DNA from 2 places in the Aeoliella fuhlenseeensis genome. Region 1 is predicted to be linked to the other one. Evidence: riboswitches for the same ligand, from Rfam matches in the RefSeq annotation. Region 1 holds a riboswitch; the other holds the start of a gene.
The links. A riboswitch is a leader RNA that binds a small molecule or an ion and turns the genes downstream of it on or off. The one in region 1 is predicted to bind cyclic di-GMP.
Positions count from the first base shown of each region.

Region 1 (4,694 bases):
TCATTGGTCGGCGGTTGCCACAACCAAACGGGGCGAGGCGATCAATGCCTTCGACGATTTGCCGAGTGAGAACGGCGAACGGGGCTTCGGCATCGATGTCGATCTGAGGCTTTTGCTCGGCGGCGGCGAGTTGCTGGGCGGCCACCTCGCAGAACTTTTGGCGGAACGCGGCGATCGAGCGATCTTCGATTCGAAGCCCAGCCGCCGCGGCGTGGCCACCATGCGTGACGAGGTGCTCGTCGCAGTCGATGAACGCGCGGTGCAGGTCGAAGCCCGGCACGCTACGTCCCGAACCCATCGCGTGCTTCACGCCAAGTTTGTCCTGCGAGATCAGCACCACCGGGCGATGGTACTGCTCGGCGAGCTTGCCGGCAACGATGCCAATCACGCCCGCGTGCCAACCGTGATCGGCGAGGACGAGTGCCGGTGAATTGTGGGGGTCGAACTTTTTGGCTTGCTTGCGCGCGGCGAGCAGCACGCTGCGTTCAACCGATTGACGCTCGAGATTCAGCTCTTCGATGAAGTTGGCGAGTTCGACGGCGCGTTCGGCGCTGTCGGTCGAGAGCAGTTCGACGGCGAGATTCGCTTGGCCCAATCTCCCGGCCGCGTTGAGTCGTGGTCCGATCGCGAACCCAATGTCGTCGCTGGCCAGGTACGGCTTCTTGTCGAGCGAGGCGATTTGCTTGAGTGCGATGATGCCAGGCAGAGTCGTTGCCGAGAGGCTGCGGAGGCCGTTGCAGACAATCGCGCGATTCTCGTCGATCAGTGGCACCACGTCGGCGACGGTTCCAATCGCGGCGAGGCCGGTGGCTTCGAGCAGGAACTGCCGCATGGCGGGCTGGACGCGGTTACCACCCGACGCGAGTTGGCAAATGGCCCATGCGAGCTTGAACGCGACCGCCGCGCCGCAGAGACCGAGGAACGGATAGTCGCTACCCGGGAGCCCTGGATGAACGATCGCCGCGGCAGCCGGTAGCCGTTCGGCCATTTGATGGTGATCGGTAACGACCAGCTGGATGCCAAGCTCGCGGGCGTGGTCGGCCTCGGCGAGGCTGGCGATGCCATTGTCGACGGTCACCACGAACTCGGCACCTTGGGCGGCGAGTTCGTCGAGCGATTCGTTGCTCAGCCCGTAGCCTTCTTCGAGTCGGTGCGGGACGTAGTAGTCGACGTTGGCGTGCAGCAGCCGGAAGCAACGAAGCAGAATGGCGGTAGCGGTCATGCCGTCGGCGTCGTAGTCGCCGTAGACGATAATTCGCCGGCCATCCTTGGCCGCCTTGAACAGCAGCTCGGCCGCCCCGGTCACGCCGGGGAGCAGGTGGGGATCGCGAAGATCGTTGAGCTTGGCGTCGATGAATTTTCGCGCCGCGTCCGGGCAGTCGATGCCGCGGCCGATGAGCAATTGCGCGACGATCTCAGGCACCTGGGCAGCCCGCGCAAGCCGATCGACCACCGCCAGGTCGTACGTCGCGATGCGCCATTCTTTGGGCATGAGAGAAGGAGTAAACGCGGGGGAGGAACCAATTCCCCGCGGCGCACGTTGCGCGGCGGGGCGGAAGCCGTCGCACCGGTTTACTTCTTCTTTTCGTTGTGGATGGTGTGGCGCTGCAAGCGAGGGCAGAACTTCTTGAGTTTCAGCTTCTCGCCTCCCGTCTTACGACGAATGGTGTAGTTGTAATCACCCGTTTCCTCGCACACGAGGAATACGACTTCAACTTTCTTTTTACGCTTGCCGCTCTTTTTGGCCATGGCCACGATCCTTGATTACGATCTGCAAAAATTTTGCTAGCCCGGCAGTATACTGGCCCCCGGCGAAGTGGGCTAGGGGTGATATTTGGGGCGGAAGAGCAAGTATCGGCGAGTTGGCGCTAGCGATTTGAGGCGCACCGAGAGCTCGGCTGGACGGCTTGCGCCCAGAGTTGCCGGACGGCTCGCGCCGTTGCGCTAGAACGCGTGGCCAAGGGCCCGAGCGAGTTCGGGCGACGCCGCGGCGTGGAAGGCACCCTGGCCCACTGGGCGTGCAGGGCGGGGTCGCGACGCCGTACGCAGGGGCTGCGGCCGGCGAGCGGGTGCGGTGTCGGTCTCTGCGGCGGCGAACTGGCCGGGGTAGTCGGGCGAGACGCCCTCTGGCTGCTCGGCTTGGTTCTGGCTATCGACTCCGTCGACATCGTCGGTCGGGGGCTCGTCGAGCAATTCGATGTCCGAGGCGTACGTGACTCGCTCGGTGCGTGCCGACGCCTGAGCGATTAATGCTTGCTGTGCCGCCATCGCGTTCTGTCGCGCTAAGTAATCCGTGGGCCCCGAACGGAAGACCGGTCCGGTGGCGTGCGCGCTATTCGCGTAGCGGGGGTTCATCTGGCCGGCGAACGGAATCGACGCCCTGTGGGGCATTCCGTAGCTGTACCCCATGTAGAAACTGCGGTGGCCGGCGCAGGTGTCGGCTTGGGCGCTCGCGGCGGAAATGCAAGCGAAGGCGCAGACCAACATGGCGGCTAGGGTTCGCTGGCGGGGCATTTCGCTAGGCTCCTGGTGCGTCGGGGTCGGCGTCGACCCTGGGAGCCTAACATAGTTTGCCGGAAAGGGGCAAACGGATTTTGAGATAGTCACCCGCTCGCAGCGCGGTCCGGGGTCGAGGACGACCCGGCTCACAAGCCAGATGAAATAGGAGATAGACCCGGCGAGTGTGCAAGCGTATTGGGGGGGACTGCTTGCCTTCGTCGGCCGGGTCTATCTCTCACTTGGTTGGACGAACCGCCGGTGCGATCACCCGCCGTGGGTGGGAGGAATGGCGGGTTGGTACTCCGGCAGCTCGTCCTGCGGATCTTCGAGCACCTGAACCAGGTGCTGCCAGTGCGAACGGACATCGGTAGCCATAACGGCTGTCGTGTCTCCGCAAGGCAAAAGGCGGAACGGGACGTCGGAGTTGGTCGCGTAGCGACGTACTCTGCCTGGAAGCGTATGCATGGCATGCCTGCTGTCCGGACTCGGACGGTTCTGCATTTTTGTCCGGTAACCAGGCAGTCTCTCTGGTGCATAGAGAGACCCACGGCTTTGCGTCCCTGCCTCGCGACAGGTTTGCCTTTTTCGGAGGGCACGACCTAGGTGCCCCAACGCGGTGGAAAAGAAGTGGGACCGAAACGAAAAGGGGTAGAAGAGAAGTGAATCTCTCCTACCCAAAACTTAGGTCGGTTTTGATAGCGCGTCCAACGGCTGGCAAATACGGGAATCCCCCTAGCGAGGGAATTCTGGACCTAACCGTCCACAAATTCCGGTTCTACCGCTTGGGGGAGCACTCCCGCCTCGTATCCGCGGCGAAGGAACTCGGCGACTGCAGCGCGACCGCGATCTCCGAAGTCACGCGTCCAGTCGTTGACGTACATGCCGACGAATTTGTCGGCCTTGGCGTTGTCGAGATCCCGCCCGTATTGCAGCGCGTATTCGAGCGCGGGCTGGCGATGATCGAGGCCGTACTCGATGCTGGCCTTGAGCAGCCGCTGCACTTCGCGGATGGTCTGGTCGCCCAGGTCCTTACGGACCGCATTCGCGCCGAGCGGGAGCGGCAGGCCGGTTTCTTCCTGCCACCAGACGCCAAGGTCGACAATCAGCTTGAGGTCCTGGTCGCCGTAGGTGAGCTGGCCTTCGTGAATGATCAGCCCCGCGTCGATCGGCTGGCCCTGGTACTCGCCGGCCACGACGGCGGGGATGATCTCGTCGAACGGCACCAGCACGAAATCAAAATCCTGCCCCAGGCAAAGCCGCAGGGCGAGAAACGCGCTGGTGAGCTTGCCGGGGACCGCAATGGTCTTGTTGGCGACTTCGCTGAGCGGCATCTCGGTCTTGGCCACCACCATCGGCCCGTAGCCATCGCCCATGCTCGCGCCGCAGGTGCAGAGCATGTACTTGTCCATCAGGAACGCGTAGGCGTGAATGCTCACCGCAGTGAGTTCGAGCTCACCGCTGAAAGCCCGCTGGTTGAGGGTCTCGATGTCGACCAGTTCGTGGGTGAACTCGAGGTCGCCAGTATCGATTTTGTCCTTTGCCAGGGCATAGAACATGAAGGCGTCGTCGGGATCGGGGCTGTGGCCCACGCGAATTTGCTGCTTGGTGGCCGGCATCGCTCTCTCGTTCTCTCGGTGACCGCGTGCGGGAGGTTGGAAAGCGTCCAGCCTACCCGGCGGAGCGGGATTTTTCGAGTGGCGGTAGAAAGCGTGCCGTTAGCGCAGCAGGTCCGGGGCCGGGGACGGCCCGGCTCACATAGCCTCAAATCACGCTCTATTCCTTACGGGCTCAAGCCTCGAACGAGAACCCCTGGGCCGGCGCGGGCATCGCCACGTGCTGGGCAATGACCGGCGAGGGGACGGCGGTCGACTGCGGGGCGTGGACGCGCTCGCAGGCGAGGCGCCAGGTTTCGCGTTCGAATTCAAGCACCCGCACCACATCGGCCAGCTTCGTGGCGTCGGTATTGACGTAGGCCGAGGTCAGCGTGTGGAACAGGTAGAGGTAGAGATCGGCGAGCTTGGCGTTGATTTCGGTCTGGCCACCCTTCACGCCGGCTAGCAGCTCGCCGACGATGTCGATCGCACGGACCATCGCCTCGTTGGCGTGACCCTCGTTGTTCTTTTCGAGGTCCTGCTGCGCCTTCATCGTGAACCGCAGGGCGCCTTCGATGAGCATCAGGTGCAACTGAGCGCTCG
Region 1 covers NZ_CP197417.1:4,181,790-4,186,483, forward strand. Annotated here, with positions in the region: gene recJ (single-stranded-DNA-specific exonuclease RecJ) at 1-1,492, opposite strand, end outside; gene rpmG (50S ribosomal protein L33) at 1,573-1,749, opposite strand; gene SH292x_RS16370 (hypothetical protein) at 1,945-2,514, opposite strand; gene SH292x_RS16375 (hypothetical protein) at 2,764-2,964, opposite strand; cyclic di-GMP riboswitch class I at 3,006-3,090, opposite strand; gene SH292x_RS16380 (menaquinone biosynthesis family protein) at 3,252-4,115, opposite strand; gene fliS (flagellar export chaperone FliS) at 4,288-4,694, opposite strand, start outside.

Region 2 (4,694 bases), 650 kb from region 1:
CTGTGGCAACCAGAACCCGCGTAACTTCGATCGGCGGCCTCGATTGGCTCGCCACGCAACGTCCTCGTAGTTGAGATCGCGAAACTCCAGCCCGCCATCAGCCAGCGCTTCGCCGACGCCCGATTCGATGAGCGCCATCTCGGTGTCGCGAACGTGCCCCGGTCCCTCGCCAACAGCAACCTGAGCACCCGCTTGGCGGAACACTTCGGCGGCCGCGACGATCATCGCGGGGTTCGTGGTCATCTGCGGTCGACTGCGATCGGGCTCGACCAAGTTCGGCTTGAGCAGTACGTGTCGGCCAGCAAGTCGTTTGAGATCGACCCCCGAGGCAACGAGGCCATCGCGAATCGTCGCGACCAGCGAACCGTCGTAACGTTGGTTGCGTGCCACAAACACGTTTGCCCTGGGCTTCAACCAGTCGAACAGCGCAGCGCCACTAAGGAGAGTGGCAGCACCTGCGACACCAGCGGTGAGCACCGTGCGGCGATCGAGATTGGATGGCGCAGTGCTCATAGTGCCGGCTCAGCCAGTTGGGGTTCGGGGTAGCTCAACGCTGGTGCTTGCGAACAGGCCATTTGCGCGAGAGCGAGCAGGGCGAGCTTGTAGGTGCTGACCCAAACTCCTCGCCGCTCAAGGGCTTCGGCCACCAGTTCCTCGAAATTGGCGGGGGAGCGTTTCCAAGCAGCGAGTGCCATCAAAGCGTGGGCGAGCGAGGTGACGCCGGTCGGCACGGCTAGTTGTTGTTCGATGTACGTGAGGCTGCGTTCGATTCGAGGATCGTCCAGCTCTTCGCCCGCAAGCGCTTGCATGGCGATGGCCGAAGGTTGCAGGTGCGGCAGAAGTTCTTGTCCGAGAACGATCGTGTTGCCATAGTTCGCACCGCCGGCGGGGAGCAAGCGATCGACCAGCAAGCGGACGGCTTCGCGAGTGCGAGGGTGATCGGCGTAACCAGCTTGTTTCAAGGCCATGGTCGCAAACGAAGTCGGCTCGAGCCAAGAATGGGTGCCGATCGCCCAGCTCCAGCCCACTATCGATGTGTCGTGACCGATATGAGCCTTTCTCGCGGGAGCGTCCCCCTTATCGGCGAGCAACCAGCGAACTGCCGCCGCGATCTCGGCTTCGAACAACTCGGGGTTCGATTCGTGCCAAGCCATTACCGCCAGGCTGGTGGTCCAGTAAGGGCCGTCCGCCGTGGCGCTGGCCGGCACTGCGCCATTATGTTGTTGCCGGATCGCGAGCCAGCGGGCTGCGCGCTCGGCAGAATCGTTACGACCCGCACGAGCGAGCGCCAAGGCGGCCCAAGCGGTAGGCTCGGCAGTAGCCGTACCACCGGTTGCGTATCCGCCGGGCGTTAGGGTTTCGAGTTGGTCGAGGACGTGTTCGATCATCTTTATCCAGCACCGGATGAAATGGCGTGCTAGATAAGAATAGGTCACGCGAACGCGGGGCCAGCGGCTGGCGGAGCGAACTGCAGAGTTCAATCCACCAGCGACTATTGTCCTTTTTCCCTGTAGAACCCGGCACCGCAAAAAAACTTAGCCGCTTGGTTTGACATCAAGGAAAACTGACATAGGTTTCAAGTGTTCGACCTGCTCACTTCGAAAGAAACGCAGCAAACGAACAGAAGACTTATCGTAAAACTTATCCCGTTATATCTAACACCTTTCGATTCGCTACGGCGAATTGTGACCCCGCCGATTAAGAGCCTGTTGCGTCATCATTCTCGACAAAGGCAAACCAGTCGTGAGGCTGGGACGCAAAGCCAAGGGCCAGTTCGCTGGTAGCCTGGTTACCGAAGGAAGATGGCTGCCGCCGTAAGGCGGTCGCTTGCAGGAAGCGATTGACGACAGCAATGGTACGCAAGCGCAAGTAATGTTTGGCCCGATGGCAGTACACCCAGGCTCGCCCTACCGCACGTTGCGTTAGGGGTACTACCGCGAGGCCGTCAACCGGGAGTTATACCACTCCTGACAACTTTAGGGTGTTGGCTTTACCGCCACCACCGAGACCCGGAGGATGCTATGAAGAAGTTTGCTCAGAAAGTACAACAGTTCCTCAAGTCGGAAGATGGCCCCACCGCTGTTGAGTACGCGGTGATGCTTGCCCTGATCGTGATCGTCTGCTTGACAGCGATTCGTTCGATCGGCACCAACGCCAATACGACCTTTGAGTCGGTCGCCACCGAATTGGCCAGCTAGTCCCCTCCGCAGGGCTCGGACCTTACGGTTCCCTATTGTTGTCGACATCCCCCTCGTCGGTCCGCCGGCGAGGGGGATTTTTTCGTGGTAGAGCGGTTATGACGACTTTTTGCCCGGCGAACTAAGTTCCCCAATCACCCGGCAAGTAGCAAACACGTCCCAACTTCGTGAGCTATGTTTCCACGTGCGGGCGCGAAAGCTACGACCGCGCAACGGCAAGTTCACCGACACGTTCACCACGATCTATTGTGAGATACTCCCATGTTTGACTTGGCTTACTGGCAAGAAGCGCTCGCGACCAACTGGCACGTCTGGCTGGTCACGGTGACCATCGTGGTGATGGCGGTGATCGACGGCATTCAACTCCGCGTGCCGAACAACCTCACCTACCCGATGATCGTCACGGGCTGGATCTACAGCTATACCCTGAGTGCCTACCCCGGTTGGGAAGGCCTCACCTACAGCCTGATGGGCACCGTGGTCGGACTCGCCGTGTTGCTGCCTGCTTATGCCATCGGTGGCATGGGTGCCGGCGACGTGAAGATGATGGCCGGCATAGGCGCTTGGATGTGGGTCGAAGTCACCCTGTACTCGTTCGCCATTGCCACGATTGTTGGTGGTGTGCTGGCGGTCGCGATGGTGCTGCTCAGCGGCACATGGCAGAAGCACCAGGCTCAGTTCTGGAGCATCTGGAACGAGATCTGCACGATCCGCGATCCCGAAAAGCTCGCCGCAATTGCCGCCGAGCGTAAACCCTCGATGCGGCTCTTGCCCTACGGTATTCCGATTGCGATTGGCACCATCATGTACTTCGGCTGGGCCGGACTGCTGGCGTAGTAACCCACCCCAGTATGCAAAGTTAGTTAACCACAGAGTTCACAGAGAGCGCAGAGGGTTGATGGCCGGATAGCAAGGCAACCGGACTTGGATTGTGACTACCGTCAGCACCGCCAGAGGTCCGATGAGGTCTAGCATCCGGACGATAGCAATCGCAGGCCATGCTTTGCGTCTTGGCGCCATTGCGTGAGAACCGTGAAAAGTTTGCAGTTGAGCAGTACTACCGATTGCCGCAACGATTATTGTTTGGATGTTTCTGCCTCTGAGTTCTCCGTGAGCTCTGTAGTTAGCAATTCATGAACCAAGTCGCTGCTAGCATTCACCGCTTAGACATTTTACTGGACCGGATGTGACGATCTTGCCGAAGTTAGCGACAAGGTTCCCAAACTGCGCCGCCGCGCAGTGGGTGGTCACGCCGCCTAACAAGAACCTTGCTTGGCGACACACTTCCGTCGTCGAGCTGCATTACCTGTAGGGGGGTCCGATGCGACCAAAGTCACTCTTACTGCTCGCGCTTGCGCTCGGTTGCGGCCTCGTGGCCTCGATCGGAATTAGCCAGGTAATGGAGAAGAAGGAAACCGTAGTTGGCTACGAAACCGAGCCAATCTACGTGGCGAACGTTAACATCAATCTCAACGATCCCATCGAGCCTTCGATGGTTTCGCTGCACGACTGGCCGAAGGGCAAGGTTCCGCCAGGAGCGATCAAGTCGCTCGACGAGCTGGAAAGCCGTCGTCCTCGCACCACGATCTATCAAGGCGAGCCGATTCTCGAAGGCAAGCTAATGGCCGAGGGCGAGGTACACGACCCCATCGGCAGCATCCCGCCTGGCATGCGTCTGAAGACGATCTCGGTGGACGCCGAGAAGAGTGCCGCGGGTCTATTGAGCCCTGGCGATCGCGTGGACATTCAGTTGTTTGTGGGCCGAAATCCGCAGCAAGGCTTTAATGTTGCTCGGACCAAGGTGATTCTACAGAACATCCGCATCTACGCCGTTGACCAGACGGTGCAGCGTGCGTCCGAAGGTGGCGAAGATCGCAGCATCGCCAAAACCGTGTCGCTGCTGCTCACGCCCGAACAAGCCAATAAGATAGCCCTCGCCGAGCAGGTGGGTACGCTGAACCTGATTCCGCGTAGCCCCGGCGATGAAGCGGTGACCGACGATACCGAGATGGACCTCAGCGTTCTTTTCGGCGATCGCGACTCGCACAACACGCGTAAGAAAGAACAAGGCCCGGCGACGGCTCAAGCAGCACCTGGTGAAGGCTTCCTGAGTGGCTTGATGGCCCAAGTGAAGAAGGCCCAGGATGAAAAGCCGCCGTTCGTGATGACGATTCTCGAAGCCGAGCAGATGCGCGAAGTGGAATTCGACCCGAAGACGGGGAAGCCCATTCGCGATAATGGTTCGACGACCAAGCCGGCGAGCGCTCTGCAAGTACCCGCAGTGCCCGCCAGCACAACGACTCCTTCGCCAACCCAGCCCGACCAGCCCAATCTGGAAGAACTGGAGAAGGAATTTGGATCGGAGTTTCCGATCGACTTTCAGCGTTGAGTTACTTACGGCGATCCATGTGATCGCCCACGCAGGAAAGGCAAGCCAGGGATTGGTGAGCTGTCTCTAGCGTGAACTAAAGGGGGGAGGTCATCGCGCCTGCGCGT
Region 2 covers NZ_CP197417.1:3,533,418-3,538,111, forward strand. Annotated here, with positions in the region: gene SH292x_RS14000 (DUF362 domain-containing protein) at 1-513, opposite strand, end outside; gene SH292x_RS14005 (hypothetical protein) at 510-1,388, opposite strand; cyclic di-GMP riboswitch class I at 1,722-1,797, shown strand; gene SH292x_RS14010 (Flp family type IVb pilin) at 2,022-2,198, shown strand; gene SH292x_RS14015 (A24 family peptidase) at 2,460-3,035, shown strand; gene cpaB (Flp pilus assembly protein CpaB) at 3,520-4,587, shown strand.
Region 2: another riboswitch for cyclic di-GMP. It lies ahead of SH292x_RS14010 (Flp family type IVb pilin); the one in region 1 lies ahead of SH292x_RS16375 (hypothetical protein).